2 regions of the Exiguobacterium sp. JMULE1 genome follow, and region 2 is predicted to be linked to the other one. Evidence: predicted binding sites of a transcription regulator. Region 2 holds the regulator's gene; the other holds the start of a gene.
The links. The regulator LexA, encoded in region 2, represses DNA repair genes until DNA is damaged. The targets are predictions, from matches to a motif close to CGAACATATGTTCG.

Region 1: a site for LexA is predicted at 7,670-7,683, ahead of uvrB (excinuclease ABC subunit UvrB). Genes of this name have one in related genera too.

The regions. Positions count from the first base shown of each region.
Region 1 is NZ_SGWC01000002.1:2,397,461-2,414,049, reverse strand. It holds gene EXW93_RS12880 (GNAT family N-acetyltransferase) at 1-174, shown strand, start outside; gene EXW93_RS12875 (YitT family protein) at 272-1,141, shown strand; gene cccB (cytochrome c551) at 1,257-1,628, shown strand; gene ftsE (cell division ATP-binding protein FtsE) at 1,824-2,510, shown strand; gene ftsX (permease-like cell division protein FtsX) at 2,500-3,399, shown strand; gene EXW93_RS12855 (M23 family metallopeptidase) at 3,440-4,825, shown strand; gene EXW93_RS12850 (S41 family peptidase) at 4,920-6,344, shown strand; gene EXW93_RS12845 (PDZ domain-containing protein) at 6,367-7,530, shown strand; gene uvrB (excinuclease ABC subunit UvrB) at 7,736-9,703, shown strand; gene uvrA (excinuclease ABC subunit UvrA) at 9,705-12,560, shown strand; gene EXW93_RS12830 (DUF4097 family beta strand repeat-containing protein) at 12,661-13,770, shown strand; gene EXW93_RS12825 (hypothetical protein) at 14,019-14,402, opposite strand; gene hprK (HPr(Ser) kinase/phosphatase) at 14,529-15,464, shown strand; gene lgt (prolipoprotein diacylglyceryl transferase) at 15,464-16,297, shown strand; gene ppaX (pyrophosphatase PpaX) at 16,301-16,589, shown strand, end outside.
Region 2 is NZ_SGWC01000002.1:1,041,419-1,058,007, forward strand. It holds gene dhaL (dihydroxyacetone kinase subunit DhaL) at 1-211, shown strand, start outside; gene dhaM (dihydroxyacetone kinase phosphoryl donor subunit DhaM) at 204-572, shown strand; gene EXW93_RS05490 (hypothetical protein) at 676-981, opposite strand; gene glpK (glycerol kinase GlpK) at 1,057-2,559, opposite strand; gene EXW93_RS05500 (MIP/aquaporin family protein) at 2,603-3,304, opposite strand; gene EXW93_RS05505 (metal-binding protein) at 3,427-3,960, opposite strand; gene lexA (transcriptional repressor LexA) at 3,992-4,606, opposite strand; gene yneA (cell division suppressor protein YneA) at 4,818-5,105, shown strand; gene EXW93_RS05520 (YneB family resolvase-like protein) at 5,151-5,804, shown strand; gene EXW93_RS05525 (DUF896 domain-containing protein) at 5,918-6,154, shown strand; gene tkt (transketolase) at 6,410-8,398, shown strand; gene EXW93_RS05535 (YneF family protein) at 8,522-8,752, shown strand; gene EXW93_RS05540 (ABC transporter transmembrane domain-containing protein) at 8,873-10,630, shown strand; gene EXW93_RS05545 (ABC transporter ATP-binding protein) at 10,620-12,383, shown strand; gene EXW93_RS05550 (SH3 domain-containing protein) at 12,440-13,324, opposite strand; gene EXW93_RS05555 (hypothetical protein) at 13,629-13,961, opposite strand; gene EXW93_RS05560 (Spo0E family sporulation regulatory protein-aspartic acid phosphatase) at 14,123-14,365, opposite strand; gene EXW93_RS05565 (cytochrome c biogenesis CcdA family protein) at 14,538-15,236, shown strand; gene EXW93_RS05570 (CcdC family protein) at 15,253-15,732, shown strand; gene EXW93_RS05575 (DUF2621 family protein) at 15,775-16,200, opposite strand; gene EXW93_RS05580 (hypothetical protein) at 16,292-16,589, shown strand, end outside.

The sequences.
Region 1 (16,589 bases), 1.4 Mb from region 2:
CTTGGTCACGACAGCTACTATCCACAGTTTGGTTTCGAACGGGCGATCGACTACGGTATTGAGCCACCGTTCCCCGTTCCGCCAGAAGTCTTTCTCGTCCTTGCACTCGAACGGAATGGGTTGCGTAGCGTCAGCGGCATCGTCCGCTACAGTCCCCCCTTTAGTGCGGTATAAAGGGAACACTGTGAGTTGTTCCGCCTCTCTAGTCGTTGTCTGACTTTTCCGCTAAAATGAAACACGAGAATCAATCGATAAGGGGAAATGGAATGTCATGACATCGACACGTCAGGAAGTCGTGCGCGATTATGCGTATTTGTTAATCGGGTCCTTGTTCGTCGCAAGTGCCTTTAGTTTATTTTTAGCACCGAATCAACTCGCTTCAGGAGGCGTTAGTGGCTTATCGATCGTCTTGAACGATCTGTTCGGGATCTCACCCGGCTTGTTCCAACTCGTCGCGAACGTCGTCTTGCTGGCGATCGGGTGGATGATCCTCGGGATGGGTTTTGGTGTCAAATCACTCGTCGGGTCGATCTTTTTACCGGTCGTCATCCTTGTCTACGAGCGGTTCGATGTTCCGGCTGCGACGATGAATCCGATGCTTGCCGCGATCTTCGGTGGTGCCGGTGTCGGGATCGGACTCGGTCTGATCTTCCGGGGACGTGCCTCGACCGGGGGAATGGATTTGATTGCGCAAATTTTGCATCGCTTCACGAAATTGCCGCTTCATCTCTGTATCGCCTTGCTCGACGGAACGATCGTCATCAGTGCAGCGACAATCTTCTCGCTTGAGATCGGACTGTACGCGCTCGTCGCCTTGTTCATCACGATCAAGATGATCGACGTCGTCCAACTCGGGATCACGAACGACAAGCTCGCTTATATCATCTCCGATCAACGGGAAGCGTTAGTGAAGGAAATCTTCGAAACGCTCGATCGCGGAGCGACGGAGATCGAGGCGGCAGGTGCGTTTACGCGGACACGGAAACCGATGCTGATGGTCGTCGTCCGCCAAGGAGAAATCACAACGCTTAAAGAGATCGTCAAACACATCGATCCGTCAGCGTTCCTCGTCGTCAGCGAGGCGCATGAGGTGCTGGGACTCGGTTTTACGGACGACAAACGCTACCGGAATGTGCCGTAATTGTTCCAAACTCGTGAAGTTTTTGTGAAATTATGCTTAACTCTTCCGGATAACGGTTATACTCTAACTAGGTCAGAAGTGTTTACTTAGATACTTACAAGAGGGGGATATCCGGATGAAGCTGAAAAACTTGTTACTCGCGTTAGGGTTAGGAACAACGCTTGCACTCGCAGCATGTGGTGGTAGTGACGACTCCAGCGCTAGCGATTCGTCAAGTACGAAGGAAGAGTCGACGATGAACGATGATTCGTCGAAGACGGAAACAGCTGTTGATGCGGAAAAAATCTTCGCGAACAACTGTGCATCGTGTCACGGGAACAACCTTGAAGGAAATGTCGGACCAAATCTGACGAAGGTCGGCTCGAAGTACTCTTCAGAAGAGATTCAAGAGATCATCAAGAACGGGAAAGGGCAAATGCCTGCTGGAATCCTCAAAGAGGATGAAGAAATCGTTGCCGTTGCTGACTGGCTCGCGGATAAAAAGTAATTATGGGATATGATGGGGTATGAGATGACAGACACGACATGTGTTCGTCATCTCGTACCTCTTTTTTATGGTATCATCGCTTGAAATGACATTTGATTGTAATGTGCGTTCAATTTCGTCCCTGTTATAATGGTGGTCGGTAGGTTTTTAGACCTATCCATTCAGCATCAGTAAATAAGTAAGGATGTGAAGTACGTGATCAAGATGCAACGAATCAGTAAGATTTATCCGAACGGCGTCACGGCACTCCGTGAGGTCGATTTGACGATTGATCAAGGCGAATTCGTCTATATCGTCGGTCCGTCGGGTGCGGGTAAGTCAACATTCATGAAAATGATGTACCGCGAAGAGAAACCAACGAGCGGTTCATTTTTATTTAAAGGAATCGAAGTCGGTAAGTTGAAGAACCGTCAAATCCCCGAACTTCGTCGCCAAATCGGCGTCATCTTCCAAGATTTCAAACTACTCCCGTCATTGACGGTTTATGAAAATGTCGCCTTCGCATTAGAGGTCGTAGGAGAAGACAAGTCACAAATCCGCCAGAAGGTGCTCGAGGTACTCGATCTCGTCAAGCTCAAGCATAAGGAACGGAACTATCCGGATGAATTATCAGGGGGCGAACAACAACGAATCTCGATCGCGAGAGCCATCGTCAACCGTCCGTCACTCGTCATCGCCGATGAACCGACAGGAAACCTGGACCCGGATACTGCATGGGAGATCATGGAAGTATTCGAAGAGATCTATCGCCGTGGGACAACGGTCGTAATGGCGACACACAACCGAGACATCGTCAACAAGATGCGTCATCGTGTCTTAGCGATCGACGGTGGAAAAATCGTCCGAGACGAAGAGAAAGGAATGTACGGCTATGAAGTTTAATGGATTCCGTCATTTACGGGAAGGGGCAAAAGGTCTCGTCCGGAACGGCTGGATGACATTCGCTTCAGTCAGTGCCGTTACCGTCACACTACTTCTCGTAGGAATATTCGCAATGCTCATGTTCAACGTCAACAAGATCTCTGATAACGTCGAAAAAGACGTCGAGATCCAAGTCTTCGTCGAACGGGAAGCAGACCAAGCAAAAATTGATTCAGTTGGCGATTCGTTGAAGCAATTACCGGGAGTCGCATCTGTCCGTTATAGTTCGAAAGAAGAAGAACTGGACCGCTTCAAGGAGCAACTTGGCGAAGGTTCACAAGCGTACCGGTCCGTTGAAAAAGATAACCCGCTTCACGATCGATACATCGTCAAAGCTACCTCACCAAAAGAGACAGAAACACTTGCAAATTCCATCAATAAAATGGAAAATATAGATAGTGTCGAATATGGTAAGGACTATGTTAAAAAGATGTTTAACTTCCTTGAAGGAGTTCGGATCGGTGGAATCATCCTGATCGTCGGTTTGACGTTCATGGCAATGTTCCTCATTTCGAATACGATCAAAGTCACGATCTTCTCTCGTCGTCGGGAAATCGAGATCATGCGTCTCGTTGGAGCGAAAAACGGATTCATCCGTGCACCGTTCTTTGTTGAAGGGTTGTTGATGGGGATATTAGGTGCCATCATCCCGATTGTCGTTGTCTACTTTGGTTATGAAGTATCGTACAATGCGATTCAACCTCAACTGGCAACGATTAACGAAGGAATCTTCTCACTAGTCCCGCCAGGACAATTATCACTAGAGGTCGTCTTAATTTTACTCGGTCTCGGTGCATTCATCGGTGTCTGGGGATCGACGACGTCACTTGGTCGTTTCTTAAAGATTTAATCGATTCATTTAAAAATAAAATAGAGGAGAGATGCTTCTCATGAAAGTCCGATTCTATTCTGTCGTCCTGAGCTTAGCTTTGATTGGAACTAGCGTGTCCGTTCATGCCACGTCGAAAGAAGATTTGTTGAAGGAACAACAGGAGGTCGAAAGCCGTCTAAAAGAGACGGAACGATCACAGAATCAGACATCAGAGAAGTTGATCTTGACGAAACAGCAGCGCAAGGAAGCCCGTGCGCAACTGGATGAAGTCAACAGCCGTTTGGATGATTTAGCGCGTAAGATAGCCGATCAACAAGCGGCTGTTGCTGCATCTAAGGAACGATTACGTCTGACGGAAGAAGCCATTTCCGAAACGTTGAAGGAACTACATCAACAAGAAGACTTACTGGGAAGTCGCTTACGTGCCGTCCAGCAAAAGGGAGACGTTACCTACATCGAGGTCTTGCTTGACGCGAAAGACTTCGGTGATTTGATTTCGCGCTTCAGCACAGTCAGTGAGATCATGAAGCAAGATGATGATGTCCTGCAAACATATAAGGCGAACGTCATTCAGTTGAACGAACAGCGATCCGATCAAGCGTTGTTGCTCGAAAGTCTGAAGCGGGAGCAACGGAAATTACTTGTCCTTCAGACGCAAATCATCGCGGAATCGGAGTTGAAGCGAAAGCTGGTCGTCCAGTTGAACACGAAGGTAAAAGCGTTGCAACAAGAGCAGTTCTCAAAAGCTGAAGAAGCAGAAATTCTCGCTGATCAGCGACAGTTGATTCAAAATGAACTGGCTGCACTGAAAGAAGCAGAACGAAAAGCAAAAGAAGAGGCAAAGCGACGGGCAATCGAGGCAGCACGTCAAGCCGAAGCGAAGCGAGTAGCGGAAGCCAAACGACAAGCCGAAGCTGCGCGTGCTGCTGCAGCGAAACAACAGGAAGCGGATGCTGAGAAAACGAAGCCACCCGTACCTGAAGTCGAAGTACCTTCAGGAACACCCGATACACCAGCAGACGTCGATTCGAATCGTCCATTTCATTTACCGGTGCAAGGCTATGTCTCATCACCGTTCGGTCCACGAAACAATCCGTTGACTGGAAAGCCGGAGATTCATAAGGGAATCGATCTCGTCAATGCGAAAGGGACACCGATTCATGCGGCAGCCGGAGGAATTGTTTTGCGTGCAGGCAGTGCGACGGGGTACGGCAATGTCGTCATGGTGACTCATTTAATTGATGATCAGGTCTATACGACCGTTTATGCCCACCTGGAGTCAATCGATGTCAAAGCCGGTCAAACGGTCATGCCCGGTCAAATCGTCGGCACACTTGGATCAACCGGCTGGTCGACAGGACCGCATCTGCATTTCGAATTGCATAAGGGAGAGTGGGCTGCCGGTCAACCGAATGCAGTCGACCCGGCACCGTACATCTTTTGACATCCCATAGAATACTGAAAAGATAGGGTAACCTATCTTTTTTTGCTATACTGAAAAAAATAATGCGTTTTTTAACGGAAGTGGGGAATCAAGCGTGAAAAAATCTACAACAGCAGTCATCGCGGTCAGTACCTTCGGGCTTGGTTTAGGGGCAGGCGCCGTCGGAATGTTAGCGGCTGGCGGAACGGATTCTGTCTCGACGTCATCGTCGTCTGCGAATGCGACGGGTGATTGGAAAAAAATTGATCAGGTCCGTCAAATGATCGAACAGAACTATCTAGAAGACGTAACGGATAAAGAACTGCTGGACGGTGCGTTATCCGGTATGGCGGAAGTGCTTGACGATCCGTATTCCGTCTATATGGATGAGTCGGAGACGGCATCGTTCAATACGAATCTATCGTCTTCTTTTGAAGGGATTGGTGCGACGCTTGAACAAAAGGGCGAGTCGATCGTCATCGTCTCACCGATTAAGGGATCACCCGCTGAAAAAGCCGGGATCAAACCGGGTGACGTCATCTTAGAAATCGACGGCAAGTCGACGAAAGGGCAAAAGACGGATCAAGCCGTCAAGAAAATCCGTGGTGAAAAAGGAACGAATGTCGTCCTGACGATTCAACGCAGCGGTCAAGACGCGATGGACATCACGATCAAACGGGATACGATTCCGATCGAGACGGTTTATACGTCGACCGAAGACGTCAACGGGAAGAAGATTGGTGTCTTGCAAGTGACGCAGTTCTCAGAACCGACGGCTAAAGAGTTCGAGAAGGGGCTCGCGAAACTCGAGAGTCAGAATATCGATGGACTCGTCATCGACGTTCGCGGAAATCCGGGCGGTCTCTTAACGGCTGTCTCAAGCATGATTGCACCGTTCATTCCGAAGGACGTTCCGATTTATCAAGTCGAGAACAATAAGGGAGAGCGTCAGCAGGAATTCGGGAAGGCAGACGAGAAGAAACCATATAACATCGTCGTGCTCGAAGACGGCGGATCAGCGTCCGCGTCCGAGATTTTGGCAGCAGGTCTGAAGGAAGGTGCCGGGGCTGAGGTCGTCGGTACGAAATCGTTCGGTAAAGGTATCGTCCAAAGTGCCTATGACTTGAAGGACGGTAGCGATTTGAAGTTAACGACGAACAAGTGGCTGACACCGGACGGCAACTGGATTCATAAAAAAGGAGTTAAGCCGACGATTGAAGTCAAGCAACCGGCGTACTTCAACGTCACGAAGATCCTGACTGATCAAAAGTCACTCGCAGTCGGCGATTATGGAAAATCAGTCGAAAATGCTCACCTCGTCCTCGAAGCAATCGGTTACGAGCCAAAAGGACAAAATGGGTATTTCGGTGACACGATGAAGAAAGCCGTCGAAGCCTTGCAAAAGGATGCGAAGCTTGACGTCACTGGAAAAATCGATCAGCAGACAGCGGGTGAGATGGAGACGCGTCTCCTGAAGAAACTCGAGGACGATAAGAATGACGTCCAGCGGAAAAAAGCACTCGAGGTCGCTGCTCAATAATAAGGAATGGAAAGAGGTCTGAATGCGCGTGGAATTACTCGATGAAATTGGTTGGACCGCGATTAGTCTCATCGCCAGTCCGACCTTGTGGTTAGCACTCCTTGTCAGTTGGGTCATCGGCATCCGGCGTGTTAAACGGGAACGTGGACTATTTCGCTCCCGGACACACGGTAAACGAAGCGATGTCCTCGAAACACTTTTACCCGGGTTACTAATTGGTCTCGTCTTATCCGTCGCCAGTGGCTGGCTCGGATTGACGCTGACGCCGCAATACGCTCTGTTGTTACTCGGACTCTCGAGCGTCCTGTTGTTGGTCGGGATTGTCCGCTTGAACGTACCGCTTTGGCCGATCGTCTTGCTTGGACTTGCCGGCTGGTTTCTAATGGATGCACGTCTTGATCCGGTTCGAGCGGTTGATCCGAAAATGATTTTATTGCTTGCGACGTTAACGCTCGTCGCGGAATGTCTACTCGTCTGGTGGCGCGGGCAACGACGCCTGTCACCGTCACTCGTCGTCTCGAAGCGTGGTCGCTTCATCGGTGGGCTGTCAGCGAATAAACTTTGGCTATTGCCCTTGCTCGTCTTTGTTCCGGGCGACGTGCTTGAAGCTTGGTGGCCACGTTACAGCTTCCCAGAGCTCGTTCCGATCGTGCTTTGGTTACCGATCGGCTTCAGCTTTCTCTTTACGGGTAAGTTGCCGAAAGAATTGATGCGTCCGCTCGTTCAAGGACGTTTGATCACGAGTCTCGTCGCGATTCTATTGACGGTTCTTGCATACGTCACCGGACAAGCTGAATGGCTGTACGGAATCGTCTTGTTGCTCGTCCTGCATATCTTATTGCATCAGCGGGTCAAACGCTTGAACCGGGCACAGACCCCATTGTTCCTCAATGGAACGCGTGGTGCCGTCATTCTCGGAACGCTACCTGATAAACCGGCTGCTGAGATGGGATTGATTCCGGGTGAAGCCATCTACAAGGTCAACGGCGAAAAAGTGGATTCGGAAGCATCGTTCTACGAAGCGATCCAAAAACACAAACCGTATCTGCGTCTTGAAGTCATGAACCATAACGGCGACATCCGGTTTGCGCAACGTGCCTTCTATGAACAAGATCATCATGAGCTCGGTATCCTGTTCGTCAACGAGCCGGTCCATGGTCGCACTAAAGTGCGGTCCTTGCATTAACAAGTAAATCCCTGTCACGGAACAGCCGTGACAGGGATTTTTTTATGAGCAGAAAAATCGAGGATCAACACTCGAAGCAAAAAGAAACTTTTGCATTTTCGAAAAAAAGGGTAACTTCCTAAAAGGAGCACTTCATAATCGAATGTTTGTTCGTAAAGTGGTACAATAAAAATAGATTTTTTACGTGATGAGGGGGAAGCAAACGATGGATTTTGAACTCGTTTCACCATTTGAGCCAGGCGGTGATCAGCCGACAGCAATCGAAAAATTGGTGACTGGGCTAAAACAAGGCGAACGACATCAGACGTTGCTTGGGGCGACCGGTACCGGGAAGACGTTCACGGTCTCGAACGTCATCAAGGAAATCAAGAAACCGACACTCGTCCTTGCCCACAACAAAACACTAGCGGGACAACTCTACTCGGAGTTCAAGGAATTCTTCCCGAACAATGCGGTCGAATACTTCGTTAGTTTTTATGATTATTATCAACCGGAAGCGTATGTACCGTCGACGGATACGTTCATTGAGAAGGACTCTTCGATCAACGATGAGATTGATAAACTACGTCACTCGGCGACGTCCGCCCTGTTCGAACGGGAGGACGTCTTGATCGTTGCTTCTGTCTCGTGTATCTATGGTCTCGGTAACCCGGAAGAGTACAACAACCACGTCTTGTCACTGCGTGTCGGCAATGAGATGGGGCGAAACGAGATGCTCCGTCGTCTAATCGACATCCAGTATGAGCGTAACGACATCGACTTCCAGCGCGGACGGTTCCGCGTCCGCGGAGACGTCGTCGAAATCTTCCCGGCGTCACGCGATGAACAGTGTGTCCGGGTCGAGTTCTTCGGTGACGAGATCGAACGGATTCGTGATATGGATCCGCTGACAGGTGAGATCGTCGCGGACCGTGAGCACATCTCGATCTTCCCGGCGTCCCACTTCGTGACGGGGGATACCCGTCTGCAGAAGGCGATCGCGAACATCGAGAAGGAACTAGAGGTCCAGCTTGCGAAGTTGCGCGAAGACAATCAGTTGCTCGAAGCGCAACGGCTCGAACAACGGACGAACTACGACCTTGAGATGATGCGTGAGATGGGCTATTGCTCCGGAATCGAGAACTACTCGCGTCACTTGAACTTGATGCCGGAAGGGGCAACACCGTATACGTTGCTCGATTACTTCCCGAAAGACTTCTTACTCGTTGCCGATGAGTCACACGTCACGCTGCCGCAAATTCGCGGGATGTATAACGGGGACCAGGCGCGGAAACAAGTCCTCGTCGATCACGGCTTCCGTCTTCCGTCGGCAAAAGACAACCGTCCGTTACGATTCGAGGAGTTCGAGGAAAAAGTCAGTCAGGCGATCTATATCTCGGCGACACCAGGACCATATGAACTCGAACATTCGAAAGAGATGGTCGAGCAAATCATCCGTCCGACCGGTCTCGTTGATCCAACGATCGAGATTCATCCGATCACAGGACAAATCGATTACTTGATGGATAACATCCGTGACCGGGTCGCGAAGAACGAACGTGTTCTCGTGACGACACTGACGAAGAAGATGGCAGAAGATTTGACCGATTACTTGAAAGAGAATGGCGTCAAGGTCAACTACATGCACTCGGAGATCAAGACGCTGGAACGGATTGAAATCATCCGTGACTTGCGGCTGGGGAAATACGATGTCCTCGTCGGGATCAACTTATTACGAGAAGGACTCGATATTCCGGAAGTCTCACTCGTGACGATTCTTGATGCCGATAAGGAAGGTTTCCTCCGTTCGGACCGTTCGCTGATTCAAACGATTGGTCGGGCGGCGCGGAACTCGGAAGGACACGTCATCTTGTTTGCTGATAAAGTCACCGATTCGATGCAACGCGCAATCGATGAGACGGAACGCCGTCGCGCAATCCAGATGGCGTTCAACGAAGAACATGGCATCACGCCGCAGACGATCAAAAAAGACGTTCGTGGTGTCATCAGTACGACGATCGAGAGCGACGACACCGTCGAAAAACTCGAGAAGTTCAACAAACTCAAAAAACCGGAGCGCGAAACGTTGCTTGAACAGCTTGATCAAGAGATGCGTCAAGCGGCGAAAGACATGCAGTTCGAACGAGCTGCTGAGCTCCGCGATCTCATATTAGAATTGAAAGCAGGTGCCTAAGTTGGGAGAAAAGAAGAATCAGATTATCATCAAAGGCGCTCGCGTCAATAATCTACAAAACATCGATGTCGAAATCCCCCGCGATCAGCTCGTCGTCTTGACGGGCTTGTCCGGGTCAGGGAAATCGTCGCTTGCCTTCGACACGATTTACGCGGAAGGACAACGGCGTTATGTCGAAAGTTTATCAGCCTATGCCCGTCAGTTCCTTGGACAGATGGATAAACCGGATGTCGATACGATCGAGGGACTGAGTCCAGCAATTTCAATCGACCAGAAGACGACAAGTAAAAACCCGCGTTCGACGGTCGGAACGGTCACAGAGATCTATGATTATTTGCGTCTGTTGTACGCACGAATTGGTAAACCGATTTGTCCAAATCACGGAATCGAGATTTCGAGCCAGACGATCAGTCAGATGGTCGACCAAGTGATGGAGTTGCCGGAGCGGACGCGTCTGCAAATTCTCGCGCCAATCGTTTCCGGACGTAAAGGGACGCACGTCAAGGTGCTCGACGATTTGAAGAAGGAAGGCTTCGTCCGCGTTCGTGTCAACGGAGAGACGATGGATCTCGCCGAAGAGATCACGCTTGAGAAAAACAAGAAACACTCGATCGAAGTCGTCGTCGACCGTGTCGTCGTGCGACCAGATGTCGAAGCCCGTCTTGCGGATTCACTCGAGACTGCCCTTCGCCTCGCAGACGGTCGGGTCATCGTCGATACGATGGACGGCAACGAATTGTTGTTCAGTGAACATCATGCTTGTCCGATCTGTGGCTTCTCGATCGGCGAACTCGAACCACGGATGTTCTCGTTCAACTCACCGTTTGGTGCTTGTACGTCATGTGACGGTCTCGGAACGAAGCTTGAGGTCGATGTTGATCTCGTCGTGCCGCATCCTGATAAGTCATTGAACGAAGGGGCAATCGTAGCGTGGGAACCGACGAGCTCGCAGTATTATCCACAATTGCTTAAAGCGGTTTGTGACCACTTCAAGATCGATATGGATACACCGTTCGAACAATTGTCAGAAGAACATCGCGAAACGATTTTGAACGGAAACACGAAGGAAGAGATTCACTTCCGTTATGAGAATGACTTCGGGATGGTCCGAAATACGAACCTCTACTTCGAAGGGGTCCTCAATAACTTACAACGTCGCTTCAAGGAGACGTCGTCTGATTATATCCGGGAACAGATGGAAGGCTACATGGCGAAGAAGGCGTGTCCGACGTGTAAAGGACATCGCTTGAAACGGGAATCGCTCGCCGTCAAAGTATCCGATCACCATATCGGTGAAGTGACGAAGATGTCTGTTAAACAAGCGGTCATGTTCTTCGACGAACTACCGGAGAAATTAAGTGAGAAGGATCAGACGATTTCGCGGATGATCGTCCGTGAGATTCATGAACGGGCGTCGTTCCTTGAGAACGTCGGTCTCGATTACCTGACGATCTCACGCGCAGCCGGTACGTTGTCCGGTGGGGAAGCGCAACGGATTCGTCTTGCGACACAAATCGGTTCGCGTCTGACGGGCGTCCTCTACGTTCTCGATGAACCATCGATCGGTTTACACCAACGTGATAATGATCGTCTGATCAATACGCTGAAGGCGATGCGTGATCTTGGCAATACGCTGATCGTCGTTGAACACGATGAAGACACGATGATGGCAGCCGACTACTTGATCGATATCGGACCTGGTGCTGGCGATCACGGTGGATTCGTCACGGCAGCCGGGAAACCAGAAGAGTTGATGCAGGATGCGAACTCGTTGACTGGTCAATACTTGTCCGGGAAGAAGTTCATTCCTGTTCCGTCGACACGCAAAGAGCCAGACGGTCGGATGCTCCATATCCACAAAGCATCGGAAAACAACCTGAAGAACGTCGATGTCGACATTCCGCTGGGTCTGTTCGTCGCCGTCACCGGTGTCTCGGGATCCGGGAAATCGACGTTGATCAATGAAATTCTTTATAAGACGATCGCGCACGAGATGAACCGGGCGAAAGAAAAACCGGGTGCTCATAAAGGGATCACCGGTCTGGATCAAATCGATAAGGTCATCGACATCGACCAGTCACCAATCGGTCGGACACCACGCTCGAACCCAGCAACGTATACTGGTGTCTTCGATGACATTCGGGACGTCTTTGCTTCGACGAACGAAGCGAAACTCCGTGGTTACAAAAAAGGACGTTTCAGTTTCAACATCAAGGGTGGACGTTGTGAAGCGTGTCGCGGTGACGGGATCATCAAGATTGAGATGCACTTCTTACCGGACGTCTATGTTCCGTGTGAAGTCTGTCACGGGAAACGCTACAACCGCGAAACACTCGAAGTGAAATATAAAGGCAAAACGATTGCCGACGTGCTTGAGATGACGGTTGAAGATGCCCTTGCTTTCTTCGAGAACATTCCGAAGATCACGCGTAAATTACAGACGATCGCTGACGTCGGTCTGACGTACATGCGTCTCGGTCAACCCGCGACGGAACTGTCCGGCGGGGAAGCGCAACGTGTTAAATTGGCGTCCGAGTTGCATAAGCGCTCGACTGGGAAGACGATCTACATTCTCGATGAGCCGACGACAGGACTCCACGTCCACGATATCGCGCGTCTCCTGAAAGTCTTACAACGTCTCGTCGACAATGGTGATACGGTGCTCGTCATCGAACACAATTTAGATGTCATCAAGACGGCAGACTACTTGATTGATCTTGGACCAGAAGGGGGCGACGGTGGCGGAACGATCGTTGCTGCTGGGACACCAGAACACATCGCTGAAGTTGAAGCATCCTACACGGGACGATACCTCGCACCTGTCCTTGAACGCGATGCGGCACGAATTGAATCGTGAAACTTTTGTGGATGAGGATTCGTAGGGAGGAACTAAGGGAACTTAAACGAAAGTATCATGTAACACACGTTTGAGGTTCAAGAATAGGAGGGAACGGTTCATGAAGCAAGATATGCGTCAATTGATATTGGAGCAAGTCAAAGAAGGAAAGTTAACGATTGATGAGGCACTCGATAAACTCGAGCGGCTCGAAGCGATCGACGAACGTGCAACTTCTGCCAGTGAACATAAGTACGTCGATGAACCAGAACAATATGATCGGGTCGACCAGTATTCCGTCGATTCGCTGACGACGAAAGTCATGTCAGCGTTCGATAATCTCGTCAGTCGGATCAAGGATAGTGATCTTTCGCTTAATCAAGCGTCCGGTCCGAACGTCACCTACGTCAAACAATTCCCATTCAGCGGTGAGACGGTTCATGTCGATCTGTTCAATGCGAACTTGGTCGTTGAACCAAGTGATCTTGAAGAATGTGAGTTGACGGTGACAGGACGTCCGCTTCGCCGCCAACAGGTGACGGAAGAACAAGCGCTTGAGCAACTTCAAGCCGCTGTTCAACACGCGGTCTCGGCAAACACACTCTCGATCCGTTTGAAGGATAAGAGTGTCCGTGCGACAGTCCATCTGAAAGTACCACGCCGTCATTACGAATCATTCGTCTTACAGACGCTGAACGGGGAAATTTCGTTGACGTCACTTGATACGACATCCGCTCAACTGATGACAGCAAACGGTCGAGTCAACGTCCGTGATCTATTCAGTGAGGATGTCAAAGTATCGACAGCGAACGGTTCGATTGAAATCGAAGAGTCGGAGTTGAAAGTCTTGAAGGCGAAGACAGCCAATGGACAAATCATCACGACAGGTGTCTTCGAGCGTTCAGAACTGAAAACGGCGAACGGCAACGTCCGCTGTGAGCTGAAGACCGTGCAAAACGCGAAGGTCAAAGCGTCGTCGCTTGCCGGAAGCATCGCCTTGATGTTGCCGCACGGCGCTGAAGTCTACGGGGAGCTTGAGACAAACTTCGGTGGTCTCAACTGCAACCTTGATGATATGGAATTGATCCGGGATCAAAAAGAAATCGTCAACCGGAAGCTCCATTTCGTATCAGGTCGCGGTCGTTCACCAAAAATTGAGGTCGAAGCCGATACGAAGACAGGTACGATTTCGGTCACGCACGGTGTTCACCTCAGTCCACAAGCGTTATAAGCATACCAGCGCAACTTCTTGAAAAAGAGGTTGCGCTTTTCTTATGACGTCGCATCCGCTTTGCGTGCTTTCCTCAGGCGAGACACAAGCCGCGGCTACGTCGTTCTAGGAACGAGTAGCCGGGTCTCGTTTGTCTCTGACAGCGCGGATGACCGCGCTTTTTCCTGTAGGAGTCACGCGAGCGGAGCTTCGTCAGCTGCATAGACAAAAACACCCATCCTCATAAGAAGATGGGTGTAGTTCCTACATCAATAATCGTAATCCTGATCCATCATCGGCTCGTCGAAGTTCATGTTCTCGATATTATTCATATCGTAACCGAACGAGAGTAAGGCAATGACACCGATGATTGCAAGAACGATCGAAACGAGAATCAGACCGATTCCGAGCCAACTCTTTCCGCGTGCGCGATTCCAATAGAAGATGATCGCGAGGACGTAGGAAATAAATGAACCACTGATGAAGATTCCGATGATCGAGATGATGAAGAATAAAAGAGCTGTTTGATCTTGATTACGCGAATACGCTTTCCACATATCAATCAGTGAGATGATGAGGTAGACGAAACCAGCAATCGCTAGAACCGCAAATAAGATAATGACTAAAATGAATCCGATACCACCGCCTGACATCACGGCAAAACCTCCTTCAAAATATTAACTCTTTATTCCATTCCCAAGAAATCATGCTTCTAATCCAATTCCATGAATCGAATAAAAATATGGTACAATACTTCAAGTGAAAGGGGCTGACGAAGCGTGCAACCAAAAGTGCGAACAGCTGAAATCGTAAAACAATTCAATCTCCACATCGTCACGGGAGAAGAGGGCTTACATCGTCCGATTCTGACGGCTGATTTGTGCCGACCTGGCCTTGTGCTTGCCGGTTATTATGCCTATTACCCGGCAGAACGTCTCCAGATTCTCGGAAAAACAGAATTGACGTTCTTCAATAATTTAACGTACGAGGAACAACGCGAACGAGCGAATGTCCTCTGTACGGATGAAACACCTGGTATCTTGATCACACGTGGATTCGAAGTACCGGAAGCGATCATCCAAGCCGCGGACGAGACGAACGTGCCACTGTTGACGACAAAAGGGCATACGACATCGGTCGAGTCACAGATCACGAACTTCCTCGAAGCGGAACTTGCACCAACGACAGCGATGCATGGTGTCCTCGTCGATATCTATGGTGTCGGTGTCTTTATCAAAGGAGCAAGTGGTGTCGGTAAATCGGAAACGGCACTCGAACTCGTTAAGCGGGGTCACCGTCTAGTGGCAGATGACTCAGTTGAGATTCGTCAAACCGGTGACGGGATTCTCGTCGGAACGGCACCGAAGTTGATTCAACATCTGCTTGAGATTCGCGGAATCGGGATCATCGACGTGATGACGTTGTTCGGTGCAGGTGCTGTTCGCTCGCACAAGAAGATCAGCCTCGTCTGTAACCTCGAGATTTGGGATCAATCGAAAGTCTATGACCGCGTCGGTCTGGACCAAGAGACACTCCAAATCATCGATACGGAAATTCCATTCCTGACGATTCCGGTTCGTCCCGGACGAAACCTTGCTGTCATCATCGAAGTCGCAGCGATGAACTATCGTCTGAAGAACATGGGCATCAACACAGCAGAAGAATTCGCGGGACGTCTCGCGCAAGCAATTGAAGATGGGAATGGTGGTCTTTGATGGGAACTTTAGCCTCTGTACAACCAACGTTTGACCGCGTGGCGATTGAACTCGGTCCTGTACCGATTTACTGGTACGGCATCGTCATCGCACTCGGTGCGGTCGTCGGTCTGTTGATTGCAATCTTCGAGTCGAAGCGGATCGGCTTTAACGAAGAGTATGCGGTCGATGTCGTCATCTGGTCGATTCCGATCAGTATCATCTGTGCCCGGATTTACTACGTCGCGTTCGAGTGGAACTACTATAGTCAACATCTTGACCAAATCATCAATATCCGCCAAGGTGGGATCGCGATTCACGGTGCGATCATCGGTGCGATTTTGACGGTCATTATCTATACGCGTAAGAAAAAGATCTCGTTCTGGCAAATCGCTGATATCTTGGCACCATCCCTCTTGTTCGGACAAGCCGTCGGACGCTGGGGTAACTTCTTCAACCAAGAAGCACACGGTGGCGAAACGACATGGTCGTACTTACAAGATACGCTGCACTTACCGAACTGGATCGTTAACCAGATGTACATCGACGGGACGTACTACCTACCGACGTTTCTCTATGAAAGCATCTGGAACATCATCGGTGTCATTCTGTTGATCGTCTGGCGGATGAAGTTCAATCCACGTCGTGGGTATGTCTTCCTCGGTTATCTTGTGTGGTATTCAATCGGACGCTTTTATATTGAAGGACTCCGGACGGACAGTCTGATGATGGGGGATGGACTCCGGACAGCGCAAATCGTCTCAATCTGTCTGATCATCTTCGGTGTGATCATGATGGTTGTTCGCCGCAACGCCGTTCGTTACTTGGACGGTTCGAAAAAGGAGGCGAAGTAATCGATGATTCGCACGCTACTGTTTGACTTAGATGGCACGTTGATCGACACGAATCCATTGATCTTAAAAAGCTTCGAGCATACGCTCAGCTACTATTATCCGGACCGAACGTTCACGGAAGCGGAATTGCTTCCGTTCATCGGTCCGACGCTAGAAAAATCATTCTCAGCGATGAATGCGGAACAGTGGAAAGAGATGGTCGCTTTTTACCGCAGCTACAACATCGCGATGCATGACGCACTCGTGCTCGAGTATCCGGGTGTGCTTGACGGATTACGTCGTCTGCATGAAG
Region 2 (16,589 bases):
GGTCGATATTTGGACACCGTTCCAAGAGGCGCTCTCGCAAGACGGGGATTTGAAAGCGGCAATCGATCAAGCGCTTGCTGATACGAAAGCGCGCATCGCAACGAAAGGGCGTGCGTCTTACTTCGGTGAAGCGACAGAAGGCGTCCAGGACCCAGGTAGTCTATCGAGTGCGTTGTTGCTCGGCGAAATCGCGGAGGTGCTTCATGGTTAATCTTGTACTCGTTTCCCATAGTGAAAAGCTCGCGACTGGACTAAAGGAACTGTTAGCAGAGATGGCACCGGATACGCCAGTCTTAATAGCGGCAGCTCTTGAGGATGGTAGCATTGGAACGGACGCGACGCGAATCGAAGAAACATTAAATACACTAGACGACGATGGAGTCGTCTTAACGGATATCGGTTCTGCGACGATGAACACGGAATTGGCACTTGAACTATACAGTGGCGAACGGACGGTTCGGTTTATCGATGCACCCCTCGTCGAAGGCGCGTTTTTAGCGGCAGTCCTAAGCGGTCAGTCTAAATCCGTTGATGAGATTGAAGATGGATTGAAAAAAGAGTTTGGCAAATAAGTAATAAATCCTCCTTTGCGAGCAGGCGAAGGGGGATTTATTTCAATTTCTTTTACTCGTATTAAAACTTAGATGAGTGTTTCATGAATCAAAACGACTGGAGTCATTTTTCTAACCACTCTCTAGGTAAATGAATTGTAGCTAAATCAATGGTCTGTAATTCATTTAGAGTATAACTGTTAGCAAGATACATATCCCATTGTGCATCGATATCGTTTGCTACCTCAGTCGCTTGCTCACTTAACGGATAGCTCTCACGTCCGTCGGTTGCGATTTGGTAATAATCGTTATGGTACACGTCGGTCATGTAGCAATAACACCAATCTGCTAGTTCTTCATGTGTGATGTTGCCATCCAGCGCGGCCTGAATGTGTTCTTTTAGCTGTTGATCAGAATAAGTAGAATTCATGACACACCTCTCGCTATATTTTTTATAAGATATCAAAAACCCGGTCCCTCTGCAAAAGGAACCGGGTCAATTGTTTTATTTTGATGGTTTGAAGACCATTGTCGCTTCAACTGCTTTTTGCCATCCAGCATAGCGTTGCTCACGATCGTCTTCTTTCATCTCTGGTTTGAACTGGTGATCCAGCTTCCATTGTTGTTTGATTTCCGCTTTATCTTTCCAGTAACCAACAGCTAATCCAGCAAGGTAAGCTGCACCGAGTGCTGTCGTTTCGTTAATTTGCGGACGATCGACAGGAACGCCGAGAATGTCCGATTGGAACTGCATCAAGAAGTTGTTGGCTACAGCACCACCGTCGACACGGAGTGTCTTCAGTTCGATCCCAGAATCTTGTTCCATCGCTGTTAACACGTCGCGTGTTTGGTAAGCGAGTGATTCAAGCGTTGCCCGAACGAAATGCTCTTTATCTGTTCCGCGTGTTAACCCGAAGATTGCGCCACGAACATCTGAATCCCAGTACGGCGCACCGAGACCAACGAAGGCAGGAACGACATAAACACCGTCTGTTGAGTCAACTTTCGTTGCGTAACCTTCTGAATCTTTCGCATTTTTCAGCATCCGGAGTCCATCACGGAGCCACTGGATCGCAGAACCGGCGACGAAAATCGAACCTTCCAGCGCATATTCCACTTTTCCATCGACGCCCCAAGCGATCGTCGTCAAGAGTCCATGATCAGAAGAAACAGCTTTCTCACCTGTGTTCATGAGCATGAAGCAACCTGTTCCGTATGTGTTTTTCCCTTCACCTGCTTCGAAGCACGTTTGACCGAAGAGTGCTGCTTGTTGGTCACCCGCAATACCAGCGATTGGCACTTCGTAACCGAAGAAGTGATACGGTACCGTTTTGTCGTAGACTTCACTCGACTGACGAACCTCTGGCAACATCGAAGCAGGAACACCGAGGATATCGAGTAACTCTTCATCCCATTTTTGTTCGTAGATGTTATACATCAATGTTCGTGAAGCGTTCGTGTAGTCCGTGATGTGCGTTTTTCCACCAGACAGTTTCCAAACGAGCCACGTATCGATCGTACCGAAGAGCAATTCACCGTTCTCTGCTTGCTCCCGCGCACCTTCGACATTATCAAGGATCCATTTGACTTTCGTTCCAGAGAAGTAGGCATCAATCAGAAGTCCTGTTTTATCGCGGAACTTCTGGTTCAAACCTTGTTCTTTTAAATCGTCACAGATACCAGACGTTTGACGCGATTGCCAAACGAGTGCGTGATAGACCGGTTTACCTGTTTCTTTGTTCCAGACGACCGTCGTTTCGCGTTGGTTCGTAATGCCGATTCCGGCGATTTGCTCAGGTTTGATATCTGCTGTTCCGAGTGCTTCGGCCATGACGGCAAGAATCGAACCCCAGATTTCGTTTGCATCATGCTCGACCCAGCCTGGTTGTGGGAAGTATTGCTTGAATTCCCGTTGTGCCGAGTTGACGATTTTCCCATCGTGATCGAAGATGATCGCACGTGAGCTTGTCGTACCTTGGTCGAGTGCTAGGATATACTTGTTTTCCATTTCGAAATCCCCCTTGAGCGGTATGTGTTAGTGAGACGTGATCTTAGTAGATCAATTGATAGATGAACACGGCAATCGCTCCACCGATGATTGGACCAACGACAGGAATCCATGAATAGCCCCAGTCAGATGAACCTTTATTCGGAATCGGTAGGATAGCGTGCGCGATACGCGGTCCAAGGTCACGAGCCGGGTTGATGGCATACCCTGTTGTACCACCGAGCGATAGACCGATGACGACGACGAGTAAACCGACGATGAGTGGTTTTAAGCCGTCTCCGAACGTCGTTAAACCAAGTGCCAAGATACCGAAGACGAGAACGAATGTCCCGATGATCTCAGAAATCAAGTTCGACGGCGTATGACGAATCGCTGGACCTGTTGCGAACACACCGAGTTTTGCGGCTTGATCATCAGTCGCTTCAAAATGTTTCATGTAATGAAGCCAAACGAGAATGGCGCCGATGAAAGCTCCGACAAGTTGTCCGGCAATGTAGATCGGAACGTCTGCCCACGGTAGGTCAGAGTTCAAAGCAAGTGCAATCGTCAATGCGGGGTTCAAGTGTGCTCCGCTTTCAGCAGCGACGAATGCTGCTGTCATGACAGCAAGACCCCAAGCGAACGTGATGACGATCCATCCGCTGTTTTCCGATTTCGTCTTTTTCAAGACGACACCGGCGACGACTCCATCCCCGAGCAGGATGAGGATCATCGTACCGATCATTTCTAGTACAAAGTTATTCATGCAAAAACCCTCCCTTTGGATTAAAGCAGATAATGGCCTTTCTACTTTAAATTACTCCGATTTGAGAACGTTTTCAATACATATAATTGAAATATAGGAATGGAAATTTTTTATTTTGATGTTTAAAGATACGAAAAAGTGGATAAGAAAACACCTCTTCCTGCCTGCAAGCAAGCAAAAGAGGTGTTACCGACGACGTTTTTTTCTTTTTTAGGTCGAAACCAACTGCTGGAATAATCTAGTAGGATATGAATCGTACTCGCCACCATGATGCCAACGATGAATGCAGGCAAGGAAGCAAACCACGAATCAATCGTAGCAGAATCAAGAACCTGAAAATATAGACTTATAAATAGTAGGGGAATCAGAATCGCAGCACTATAAAGAAGCCGAATGATGTCTCCGATGATCAGTCCATGCGACCAGATCGATCGGTGAGGCATGATCTTGACATACGGCATCCAAAGAACTCGAAATGGTCCAAAGCGATAATACGGTTCTGACTTTAAATCGAGGTCGGGTGACAACCAAAGGGTACCGACAGCGATACCGATGGCAGTCGGTAACCAATCGGTTTGTTGCGTTGCGACCGAATACGCAACGTAACCCGTCAGTGCGACGGTATTGACGGTATCATGTACATTTCCTGATGGCATGAAAAAAGACCAGTCGTAACTGGTCCCTCCGTCAATGAATCGTCCGATACACGCCGATTACCTTACCAAGAATGGAGACATTATCGAAATACATCGGATCCATCGAGTCATTTTCTGGTTGTAGACGTACCTGTTGATCTTCTAAGAAGAACCGTTTCACCGTCGCTTCGCTATCTTCGGTCATAGCTACGACGATTTCTCCGTTTTCTGCTGTGTTTTGTTGGCGCACGATGACACGATCGCCGTCAAGAATACCTGCGTTAATCATCGATTCACCATCGATCGTCAACATGAAGACCGTCTCGTTCCCTACATAATGTGCAGGGAGTGGGAACTGTTCTTCGATGTTTTCAATCGCTGTAATCGGAAGACCTGCTGTGACTTTCCCGATGACGGGAACATGGACGATGGCTTCCGTGATTTCTTCAGGCTTATCAAGCAATATCTCAATCGCACGTGGTTTCGTCGGGTCACGGCGAATCATTCCCCGTTTCTCGAGTCGATCCAAATGACCGTGTACCGTCGAGCTAGACGCGAGTCCGACTGCTTCTCCGATTTCACGAACTGATGGTGGATACCCCTTCAGTTTCACTTCAGAGACGATGTAGTCGAGAATCTCTTGTTGGCGCTTAGACATTTTCCGCATACGAATTGCCACCTCTTTCTGGATTGAAGTTTGAAATGTAAGAATATATGTTTCTAGATTCACTATAACATAGAACAAATGAGCGTACAAACAATTGTTCGACATTTTGTGTTGACCGAACACGGGTTCTGTGTTTATTATGAGTTATGCGAACAATTGTTCCGCGAACGTTTATTCTAACTCATTCATTTTATATTTGGAGGGATTCATGATGATTCATACGATTCGTACTCATGCTTTTTCAATTCTCTTCTATGCATTAAGTATTGCCTTCGTGATCTTTTTACTCACACCGCGCCCGGATGAAAAAGTGGCGCAACTAATGACTGCTTCCGTTACGGTCGATGAGAACGCTACAGTTGAACAAATCGCTGAAGTCTACAATGACGGTTCGATGTCAGATGAAGAATACGTCAACTGGTTGATTAAAAATAATGATGTCGAGACAAAACACGTCATCTCAAAAAGCAAAATCGTTGTACCAATCGCACAACAATGACAAAATGGAAAAGTTGTGAAAGAACGAACAGGGATGTGAGGTACGATGAAGGTCGTGATTTATTGTCGGGTGTCGACCGAAAAAGAAGCACAAGATAGTTCGATTGAACGCCAACGGATGGAACTTTCGAAGGTCGCGTCTCAAAAGGGTTTTGATGTCGTGGATGTCGTCTCTGAAAAAGAGAGTGGATATGACGTCGATCGGGAAGGGATGCTGACGGTTCTTGATCATGTGACACGTGATGCGGTAGATGCGGTCCTCGTAACGGATGACACACGGATTGGTCGAGGGAATGCGAAAATCGCTATTTTGCACACGTTTAAGAAGCACGGTGTTCGGTTGATGACACTTGATTCCGATGGAGAATACCAACTTGCTGATGCAGAAGCGATGGTCCTTGAGATCGTCTCACTCGTGGAAGAATATCAACGTAAACTGCATAATGCAAAAATCGCGCGCGGCATGCGGCGAGCGGTCGAACAAGGCTTTCGCCCGGAACGAAATCTGAATCGCCAAGGAGAGAACGCCGGGCGTAGCCGAAAGGACGTACCGATCGAAGAAATCGTACGTCTCCGTGAACTCGGACTGACGTTTTCAGATATCGCCGTTACGCTTCGCGGGATGGGACATGATATTTCAAAGGCAACGGTCAATCGTCGATACCTTGAATACCGAGAATTGACGCCTAGCCCGGAATGAGAAGCAAGTAACCCGTCGACTGACGCGGTTAACTTGCTTTTTTTAGTAAGCTCTTTTACAGTAAGAATACAATTGAACTACTCAAGTTTGAGTCGTACAGAAAGAGGGATTCCATGTTATCACAAGAACAATTAGATCGAATCAACGCATTAGCGAATAAATCAAAAGTCGAGCCGTTATCAGAAGCAGAAGCGGCAGAGCAAAAAGAGTTACGTGCAGCGTATCTCGCAGCATTCCGTGGATCGTTCAAAAACCAACTCATGGGCATGAAGATTGTTGATGAAGAAGGTACGGACGTAACACCAGAGAAATTAAAACAAGCACAAGAAGAAGAACGGAATAAACAATAATCGTTTGTTTCTTCTATAGAAGAAAGAGGTTCGCGTTAAGCGGACCTCTTTTTTGTTTAGCGCTGTTAGATGAGGAAACATTGCACGATAGCAATACATCTTAATAACGATCTTTCATCAATTCATGCATCCTGTATGAGTCGATAGAACGGCTATAGATAGCGCATTCATTTTAATGTGACATACTATTTAGAAAAGTTGTATCACATTTAAGAGTGTGCTAAAATGAGTAGGAATTTGTGAAAAAGAGAGAGGATGATTGTTTTGACGAACATGACGACAGTAGAACAATTAGCAATTAATACGATTCGTACCTTATCGATTGATGCCGTACAAAAGGCGAACTCGGGTCACCCAGGTATGCCAATGGGAGCAGCGCCGATGGCATTCTCGCTTTGGGCGGATCATATGAACCACAACCCTAAAAATCCAGAATGGTTCAACCGCGACCGTTTTGTACTTTCAGCCGGACACGGTTCGATGCTTCTCTACTCACTCCTCCACCTATCGGGATATGATCTATCAATGGATGATCTTAAATCATTCCGTCAATGGGGATCAAAAACACCAGGTCACCCGGAATACCGTCACACGGCTGGTGTAGATGCGACGACAGGTCCACTTGGTCAAGGGATTGCAATGGCAGTTGGTATGGCGATGGCAGAACGTCATCTTGAAGCAAAATACAACCGTGACGATCTCAACGTCGTCGATCACTTCACATACGGAATTTGTGGAGATGGAGACTTAATGGAAGGTGTCTCAGCTGAAGCGGCTTCACTCGCAGGTCACCTTGGTCTTGGTAAATTGGTCGTATTGTATGATTCAAACGATATCTCACTTGATGGCGATCTCGATAAATCATTCTCTGAAAACGTCCAGAAGCGCTTCGAAGCGTACAACTGGCAAGTCATTCGCGTAGAAGACGGAACGGATATCGATTCGATTTCGAAAGCAATCGCGGCGGCGCAAGCAGAGACGACAAAACCAACATTGATCGAAGTCAAGACAGTCATCGGCTTCGGTTCACCGAACAAATCAGGGAAATCGGCTTCTCACGGTGCACCACTCGGTGAAGCGGAAATCAAATTGACGAAAGCTAGCTATGTATGGGATCACGAAGAGTTCTACGTCCCTGAAGAAGTCAAATCATTGTTCGACGAGCGGATCGTCCAACGTGGTGCTTCTGCGGAAGACGCATGGAACGAAACGATGAAACAATACGAAGCAGCTCACCCGGAATTGCATGCGGAACTCGTTCGCGCGATCGCAAACGAATTGCCAAGCAACTGGGAAGCAGATCTTCCAACGTACGACTTGTCATCGAAAAAAGCGACACGCCAAACGAGTGGTGAAGTCTTGAACGGTCTTGCGAAGAACGTTCCGACATTGTTCGGTGGTTCAGCTGACCTTGCAGGATCGAACAACACGATGCTCAAAGGCGAAGCAGACTTCGATATCGACCCAAGTGGTCGTAACATCTGGTTCGGTGTACGTGAATTCGCAATGGCTGCGGCTGTCAACGGTATGGCACTTCACGGCGGCGTCATTCCTTACGGCGCGACATTCTTCGTCTTCTCGGATTATCTCCGTCCAGCAGTTCGTTTAGCAGCATTAATGGGACTTCCATCAATTTTCGTCTTGACGCACGACTCGATCGCTGTCGGTGAAGATGGTCCAACACACGAGCCAGTCGAGCACTTGATGAGCTTCCGTGCAATGCCGAACGTCACGATCTACCGCCCAGCAGACGGAAAAGAGACGATCGCAGCATGGAAAACAGCAGTTCAAGCGAAAGACAAACCGACACTTCTTGTCTTAACACGTCAAGGTCTTCCTGAACTTGAAGGCACAACGACGGAAGGCGCAGAAAAAGGCGGTTATGTCATCGCTGGTGACGTCACGAAAGCCGACACGCTCTTGCTCGGTACGGGTTCAGAAGTTCACCTTCTTGTCGAAGCACAAAAAGAACTTGGTGAATCAGCAGCTGTCGTTTCGCTTCCATCATGGGAAGTATTTGAAGCGCAGTCAGCAGAGTATAAAGAATCAGTTCTTCCAAAACACATCACGAAACGTGTTGCGATCGAAGCAGGCGCTTCGCTCGGTTGGTACAAATATGTAGGAACAGAAGGACAAGTCATCGGAATCGATCGTTTCGGCGCATCTGCGCCTGGAGACTTCCTCTTGAAAGAATACGGCATGTCTGTTGAGAACGTTTTAGCGACAGTCAAACAACTCGGATAATCTTTTCCGGAAAAACGGGTCCGATCTTACGTCGGGCTCGTTTTTCATCTATTATCATCTATGCAAACAATTGGAATTATAGTATAGTAAAAAGCGACGTTTTAAGTTAGAGGAGGAAGCAACTTGGCTACATGGATTTGGATTTTAATTGCCCTTCTTTGCTTGGTAGCAGGTGTCGCCCTTGGTTTCTATATCGCTCGTCGATACATGATGAACTACTTGGAGCAAAACCCACCAATCAACGAAGATATGATTAAGACATTGATGATGCAAATGGGTCAAAAGCCATCACAAAAGAAAGTCAACCAAGTGATGCGTTCAATGAGTGGTTCAATGAAATCACCTAAAAAATAAGCTGTACGAAAGGGGACTAAATGGTCTCCTTTTTATTTGCTATTTTTTAGAAAGAGAACTAATCTAAAATGTGAGACTATTTTAAATAATCATAGGATTTAAAAAAGGGGGGAGACTTGAATGGGAGTCTTCAGGAAACTCGGTTGGTTTTTCCGGCGAGAATGGAAAGCGTATAGTCTTGGGGTCGTCAGTTTGATTTTTGTAGCGGCGTTAGAGTTGATTCCGCCAAAAATCATCGGGACGACGGTCAACGGTCTGAGTGAGGGAAGCTTGACGAAAGATGATTTGATTCGTCTCGCAGGTACGTTGTTGCTCATCGGGGTCGCGACATATATCATTCGTTATTTTTGGCGCTTTTATATCTTTGGAGCATCGATTCGTCTCGGTCGATTATTGCGCAGCCAACTGTATGGACATTTTTCAGATTTGGATCAATCGTTCTATAAGAAATATCGGAGCGGGGACTTGATGGCGCATGCGACGAACGACGTACAGGCGGTATCGATGACAGCAGGTGCCGGTATTCTCACGCTCGTCGACTCGGTGACGATGGGGAGCTTTGTCATCATCACGATGGTCACGACGATCAGTTGGAAATTGACGCTCGTATCACTTCTACCGATGCCGCTGATGGTCTACTTGACGTCACGCTACGGGAAAATGTTACATTCGCGTTTTCACGACGCGCAGGAAGCATTCTCCGATTTGAATGACAAGGTCGCGGAAAGTATTAGTGGTGTCCGCGTCTTAAAAGCAACAGGGGAAGTGGAATCTGACGTGCAGACGTTTACGGATCTATCGGATGACGTCGTCCAAAAGAACCGTCGTGTCGCAAAAATCGATGCATTATTTGATCCGACGATTTTTGGATTAGTCGGTCTATCGTACATCATCGCTGTCGGATATGGTGCATATCTGTTACAACAAGGTGAAATCCGAATTGGTGACATCGTCTCATTCACTACATATCTTGGTTTATTGACATGGCCAATGCTTGCCTTCGGTTGGTTGTTCAACATTGTCGAACGTGGTCGTGCTTCCTACGATCGGATCGAGCGAATGCTTGCGATCGAACCGGAAATTAAAGATGCGAAAGAAGCAGCAACAAGTGTTTCCTCACCTGAACTCCACGTTGGGATTGAGCGTTTCATCTATGATACGCAACCGGTCTTACAAGACATCGATGTGACGTTGAAGCCCGGTAAATCGCTCGGAATCGTCGGGAAGACAGGTGCTGGGAAATCGACGTTCGTTCGCTTATTGTCTCGCGAATACGACGTCAAACAAGGCGCCATCACAATTGGTGGACGAGACATCAAACAATTGACGCGTGACACCGTCCGTCGTCAAGTGGCGATCGTTCCACAGGATCATTTCTTATTCTCCGCGTCGATTGCTGATAATATTGCCTTTGCAAAACCGGATGCATCAATGGAAGACATCATGGAAGCAGCTCGGATCGCAGCGGTTCATGATGATATTCTTGGATTTAAGGAAGGGTATGCGACGATGGTCGGGGAGCGTGGGGTGACGTTATCCGGCGGTCAAAAACAACGGATCTCGATTGCCCGGGCATTACTAGCAGACTGTCCGATTTTAGTGCTCGATGATGCCTTATCTGCGGTTGATGCCAAAACTGAGGAAGCGATCATCCACCACTTCCGCACGGCGGATCACGATCAGGCACAAATCATCGTTGCTCATCGCCTGTCGGCTGTGTCACATACCGATGAGATCATCGTCCTTGAAGACGGTCGGATCATCGAGCGAGGCACACATGAGCAGTTACTCGCTCATGACGGTTGGTATAAAGAGACGTACGATCGTCAGCAACTAGAATCACTCGTCGAACAAGGAGGGCGTTCTAATGAATCATGATATCAATGAAAAAGCCGTCCTGAAACGATTACTTGATTTCGTCAAACCGTTCAAAAAACAGGTCAGTATCGCCTTCATCCTGCTGTTCATTACGACAGCGGCAAAACTCGGGGGACCGTATCTCGTCAAGATTTTCATTGATGAATACGTCGCACCGGGTTCATATCCCGTACAGGAAGTCGCACTTTTGTTTACAGCGTACTTGTTACTGCATACGACAGGGATCATCGTCGATTACTTACAGGCGTTCGAATTCCAAAAGATTGCCTTGCAAGTCATTCAACGCTTACGGATTGATGTGTTCCGGCACGTCATGCACTTACGGCTTGCCTATTTTGACCGGACGCCTGCTGGAGTGCTCGTGTCCCGGATCACGAACGATACGGAAGCGATCAAGGAGCTCTACATCGGTGTCCTGTCGACATTCGTGCAAAGCGGCGTTCAGTTGATTGGAACATATATCTTCCTCTATCTGCTAGAGCCGCGACTCGCGACGATTGCGTTACTATTGTTACCGCTGTTTTATTTCATCATTTGGATTTACCGGAAGTATTCGACGAAGTATTACGCGGAAGTCCGCGATTTACTATCGAAAATCAATGCCCAACTGAACGAATCCATCAACGGGATGGCAATCATCCAACAATTCCGCCAAGAAAAACGCTTAATGGCAGAGTTCGAGGAGACGAACGTCGCCCACCAAAATGGACGTTATAAGAACTTGAAGCTCGATAGTTGGTTACTGCGACCAATCATTGAATTGTTACTGGCGGTTTCGATCGCAACACTCGTAACATATTTCGGTGTCCTATCGTTCTCGCAAACGGTCCAAGTCGGTGTCGTCTATGCCTTCATCAGCTACATGGAGCGGATTTTCCAACCGGTTCAGCAAATCATGCAACGGTTGTCCGAGTTCCAACAAGCTGTCGTCTCAGCAGACCGTGTGTTCAAGGTCCTCGATACGGATGAGCCGGAACCAACGAAACAACTCGAAGGGGATGCACGAGTATCGGAAGGACATATCGTCTTTGAAGACGTGCGCTTTAGTTATGACGGAGAGAAAGATGTCTTGAAAGGGATTTCGTTCGAGGCGAAAAAAGGACAGACGATTGCGCTCGTTGGTCATACGGGAAGTGGAAAAAGTTCAATCATCAATATCTTGATGCGCTTTTACGCGTACCAATCGGGTCGGATTTTGATCGATGGTCAACCGCTTGAGCAGTTATCGGAAGAAGAACTACGACAGCATGTCGGACTCGTTTTGCAGGATTCATTCTTGTTCACGGGAACGGTCGCTGACAACATTCGATTATTCGATAGTTCGATTTCCTTTGACCGTGTCGAAGCGGCTGCTAAATTCGTACAAGCTGACGGATTCATCAATCAACTGGATCAGCAATATGACAGTCCCGTTGCGGAACGGGGGGCGACGTTCTCAGCTGGGGAACGTCAGTTGATCTCCTTCGCACGCACGATGGCGCGGGATCCGAAAATCCTGATCCTCGATGAAGCGACGAGTTCGATCGATACGGAGACAGAGGAGAAAGTGCAAGTCGCACTTGAACGGATGCGTCAAGGGCGGACGACGATTGCTATTGCCCACCGTCTATCGACAATTCAAGATGCAGATTTGATTCTTGTATTGCATCAAGGGGAAGTGATCGAGCAAGGAAATCACCAAGAATTGATCGCACAAGATGGTCTGTATAAGAAGATGTATCAGTTGCAATCCGGTCATGTCACGGTTTCTTAAAAAATAGACAAAAAAAGCCTGCCAGGCGATCTCGCCCGGCAGGTTGTTTGTTTTGATTAGTAGACTGTAACTGTAACGTTTTGGCGTCCCCAGTTGAGTGCTTCTTGTTGTGAACCAACGAGAAGGTCAAGTTTGTTACCTTGGATTGCGCCACCACGGTCGAGTACGATTGCTTCACCAATGCCTTCGATGTGCATACGTGTACCGATTGGGTATTGTGAAGAAGCTGCTACGATACGCATACCATTGTACGTGATCGTATTTGTAACGTCATAACCGCTTGCTGTCAACGCACGACCGTTGTAGAGTTGGCTACCGTTGTTAGATGGGTCGTTCGTGTAAGCACTGACGTTCATCGTCACTTTCGTACCTGATTTTGCAGGTGTTGATTGTTTTGTTGCAGTAGCTGGTTTAGCTGCTGCTTTTGGTGCTGGCTTCGCAGCAGGTTGTGCTTTTGCTGCTGGTGCTTTCGATACGCCAGCGAGTGAAGTATAGTCGCTGTGTACGTAGCGCGTTTTACCATCGATTGTTGTTTTGATCCATGCACCAACTTTACCTTCTACGTTGACTTTTTCGCCTTTGTAGAGGTTACCGACATCTTTCGAGCTTGTCGTTGGTTGTGTGCGGACGTTTAGTACTGCCGTAGTAACTGTCGCTTTTTTAAAGTCGAATGAGCCTGCTGCAGACGTATACGCACCATGGACATAACGTTTTTGACCGTTAACTGTTGTTTTGATCCATGCGCCAGAACGTCCTTCGACATTTAATGTTTGACCTTTATATACATTGCCTACGTCTGCTGATGCAGTTGTAGGTGCTGTGCGTACGTTGAGTACTGGTGTATTTACTGTTACCGTTTCTGAGGCAGCCTCTGTCTCTTGGGCAAATCCTACTGATAGAGCTGTTGCTGCAAGACCGGCAGCGAAAACTGCTTTTTTCATTATTGATGTCCTCCTGACATATGCTGTGTTTACTGTTCCTACTTTACACGGCAAATCTGACCTGTGCGTTTACAGGTCAATGTCATTCGAGTTACAAACCGAGCTTTTGTGACAACAAGATTGCAAAAGGACGGTTTTTGTCATCGATAGGACATACTGATTATGAAAAACGGACGTTTATAGGTATTTTGGCTTACTGAATATAAAAAATTCGCACAATTCAACAGAAAAAAGCCTTAAAGATAGAAAGTGTTGAATCCTTCTATCGTCTGATGATGAAAAAGTGAAACGGATGATACGTAGATCAATACTTGACGATCGTCGTCACGCCGACCGCTGTCAGGTAAGAACGATGATACAATTCCTGCATCCAATCGTTAGCGGAAAGTTGAAACGTGCCGTGAATCGTTTGGTACGTTCGCTGGCGAATATTGATTTCGATTGGCTCTAGTAGCGGAGTGGACGGTAGATGGTCATGCATGCTGTCATTTTGATTTTCGATATAGAGCAGCTCGAGGACATCTCCTTCTTCCGTATGACGTTGTAGATAAATTATGAACTCCCACTGATCGGCACCATCGATCGTAGACAAGTAAGGTATCGTGAATTGTCCTCGCTTCAATGAGACGTATTTCAACCGCTTCGACTTCATGTACGTATAATTGAGGGAGATCGTCAGGTATATAAAGGGTACGAGAGCTAGAAATGAATGTAAGAGCGGACGTCAAGCACCCCATCAGAAATAAGAAGCCATAAAAAAGTCAGCATTCGCACTCGAATGCTGACCAGACCGTACATTTAAGATAATAGCGGTTCATTCGAACCGTGAATGGTATAGTTTTGAACAGTCCGTGAATATTCTAAAAGCAGGACATCAAGTTCATGGCTAAGTTGTAGAACACGCGGGGAGGTGAAGCTGGACTGGTCAGCTTGATGATATAGTTCGCTACGTTTGGCTTCGATGGCTAACGTCAATAGTTGTTGTGTCGTCATAGCAGTCTCCCTTACATTGGTGTCGTATCCATATTCTAGCAAGTCCATTTACGAGGTGCAATGAGATTTCAGTAAAATCGATGAAATGTAATTTTTTTGTAATTTTGGCGGACACGAATCTTTTGCAACTTTCTGTGAGATAATAGGTGCTAAATGCAGAGGAGTTTGGCAAAATAGAGGAGGAACTTCTTCTATAGTAGTAAAGAAAGGGGATGCTCATATGGAGCTCTCATTATGGTTAGCGTTTGGAGCAGGATTATTATCTTTCGTCTCTCCATGTACGCTACCACTGTATCCTGTGTTTCTCTCATACATCACAGGCGTGTCGGTAACGGATTTAAAAGAACGGGGCGTACGAGAAAAGCGATCCTTGTTTCATACGTTAGCGTTCCTCGTTGGTTTTGCGATGGTATTCGTTGTACTCGGTTTATCGACATCGTTGTTCGCAGATGTCTTTATCACATATCGAGATACGTTACGGATGGTTGGGGCACTCGTCATCTTCGTATTTGGGATTGTTCTCGTCGGATTATGGCAACCAACATTCTTGATGCGTGAAAAGAAACTGAATCTCGGGGAACGAAAAGGAGGATACGTCGGGACGGTACTCGTCGGAATCGGTTTTGCAGCCGGTTGGACACCGTGTACAGGTCCGATTCTCGCAGGAGTCATCGGATTAGCTGCGACCAATCCGAGTCAAGGCATGTTCTATATGCTCGCGTATGTCCTTGGCTTCTCGATTCCGTTCTTATTGATGGCGTTCTTCGTCGGTCGTTCGCGCTTGTTCGTGCAGTATAGTCTGAAATTAACGAAATTCGGGGGAGCCTTGATGATGGTGTTCGGAGTCATGCTGTATTTTGATGGCTTGAGTAAATTCGCAGCATGGATGAGTGACATCGTCGGATTCACTGGATTTTAATCAAGGAAGTGATCGGATGATTTGGATATCAACTGGGGTAGCGCTCGTCATGGGATTGCTGATCAGCTTCATTCGTGTGAAGGCATCAGCAAAACCGACGAATGCTAAAAAAATCTTGATCCCGCCCTTTGCGATGTCGACGGGGATGCTACAGTTTTTATACCCAGCATCCCGTCTGACATGGACGGAGGTAGCAGAAGCATTGCTCGTTGGAGCCATCTTCAGTATCTTTTTGATCAAGACATCCAATTTTTATGAAGCGGAAGGGCAAATTTATTTGCAACGTTCGAAAGCATTTTTCATCGTCTTATTCGGCATCTTACTCGTTCGGACGGTTGCGAAATTTTTCATCGGCGGACAGATCGATATCTTCGAAACGGGTGGGATTTTTTATCTCGTTGCCTTCGGAATGATTGCACCGTGGCGCTTCGCGATGTATATGAAATACAAACGAGTCAAGTCGGGCACCGTGCCGGTTGCGCACTTACCTCACTAAAAAAACCGCTGAAGGCGACTTCGGCGGTTTTTCGTGCATCCTTCAATTTTGGAAGTATAATGCGTAGTCTCGCCAGTCGATGGCGTGCTCCGTTAGTGCTTTTTTCAAGAATTTATGATCGCGTTTCGGTGTCGCAGAAATATATCCTTTGACGACCAGTTCGGATGTCATCTCTGTCGCCCGTTCTTCAAGTGCGAACTGTCCGATCCGCCCGGCAATCTTGCGGCGTGCGACATCACGAAATGCCGATGGAACCGGCATGACGAGAGCGTTCAACAATTCCATCGTCTCATCCGTCCAAAGATGTCGTGTTTGGTCGATGTACTCATCTTCCCAGTCCATCATCGATTTACCGTCTTCTTTCGGTAACTTCTTGAGGAACTTCCGGAACATGAAAAACCCGCCAATTGCCATGAGTGTGATCATGATAAAGCCCCAGAGCAGAATCCCGTTCATGAACCATTCCATGCGCGACTCATCCCCCTTTCACATCAAATATAGATTAGCATAAATCAGGTGGACGTGCTATGATGAATGACGGAGAAAGTGAGGCGAAAGAATGCTGCAACCATACGTACAATTGGACGAGACCGGACAGCCCCGTAAAGGTGTTTTACCTGAAACAGCGGACGGTCGGATCGTTGAATTCTATTATGATACGAAGGGTGAAGAGATCACGGTGATCTTCGTCACCGTTCCGGCAGAAGATGCGAGCCGGAAGCGTGCGTTTACGGTCGGGAAAACGTTCAAGACGGTTTCGACACTCGAAGACTTCACGTTACTTCACTATGAATGGGCAAATGACCAGATTTTTGCGACACTTGAGATGTTCGCGGATGGGTCGAAACGTCAAATCG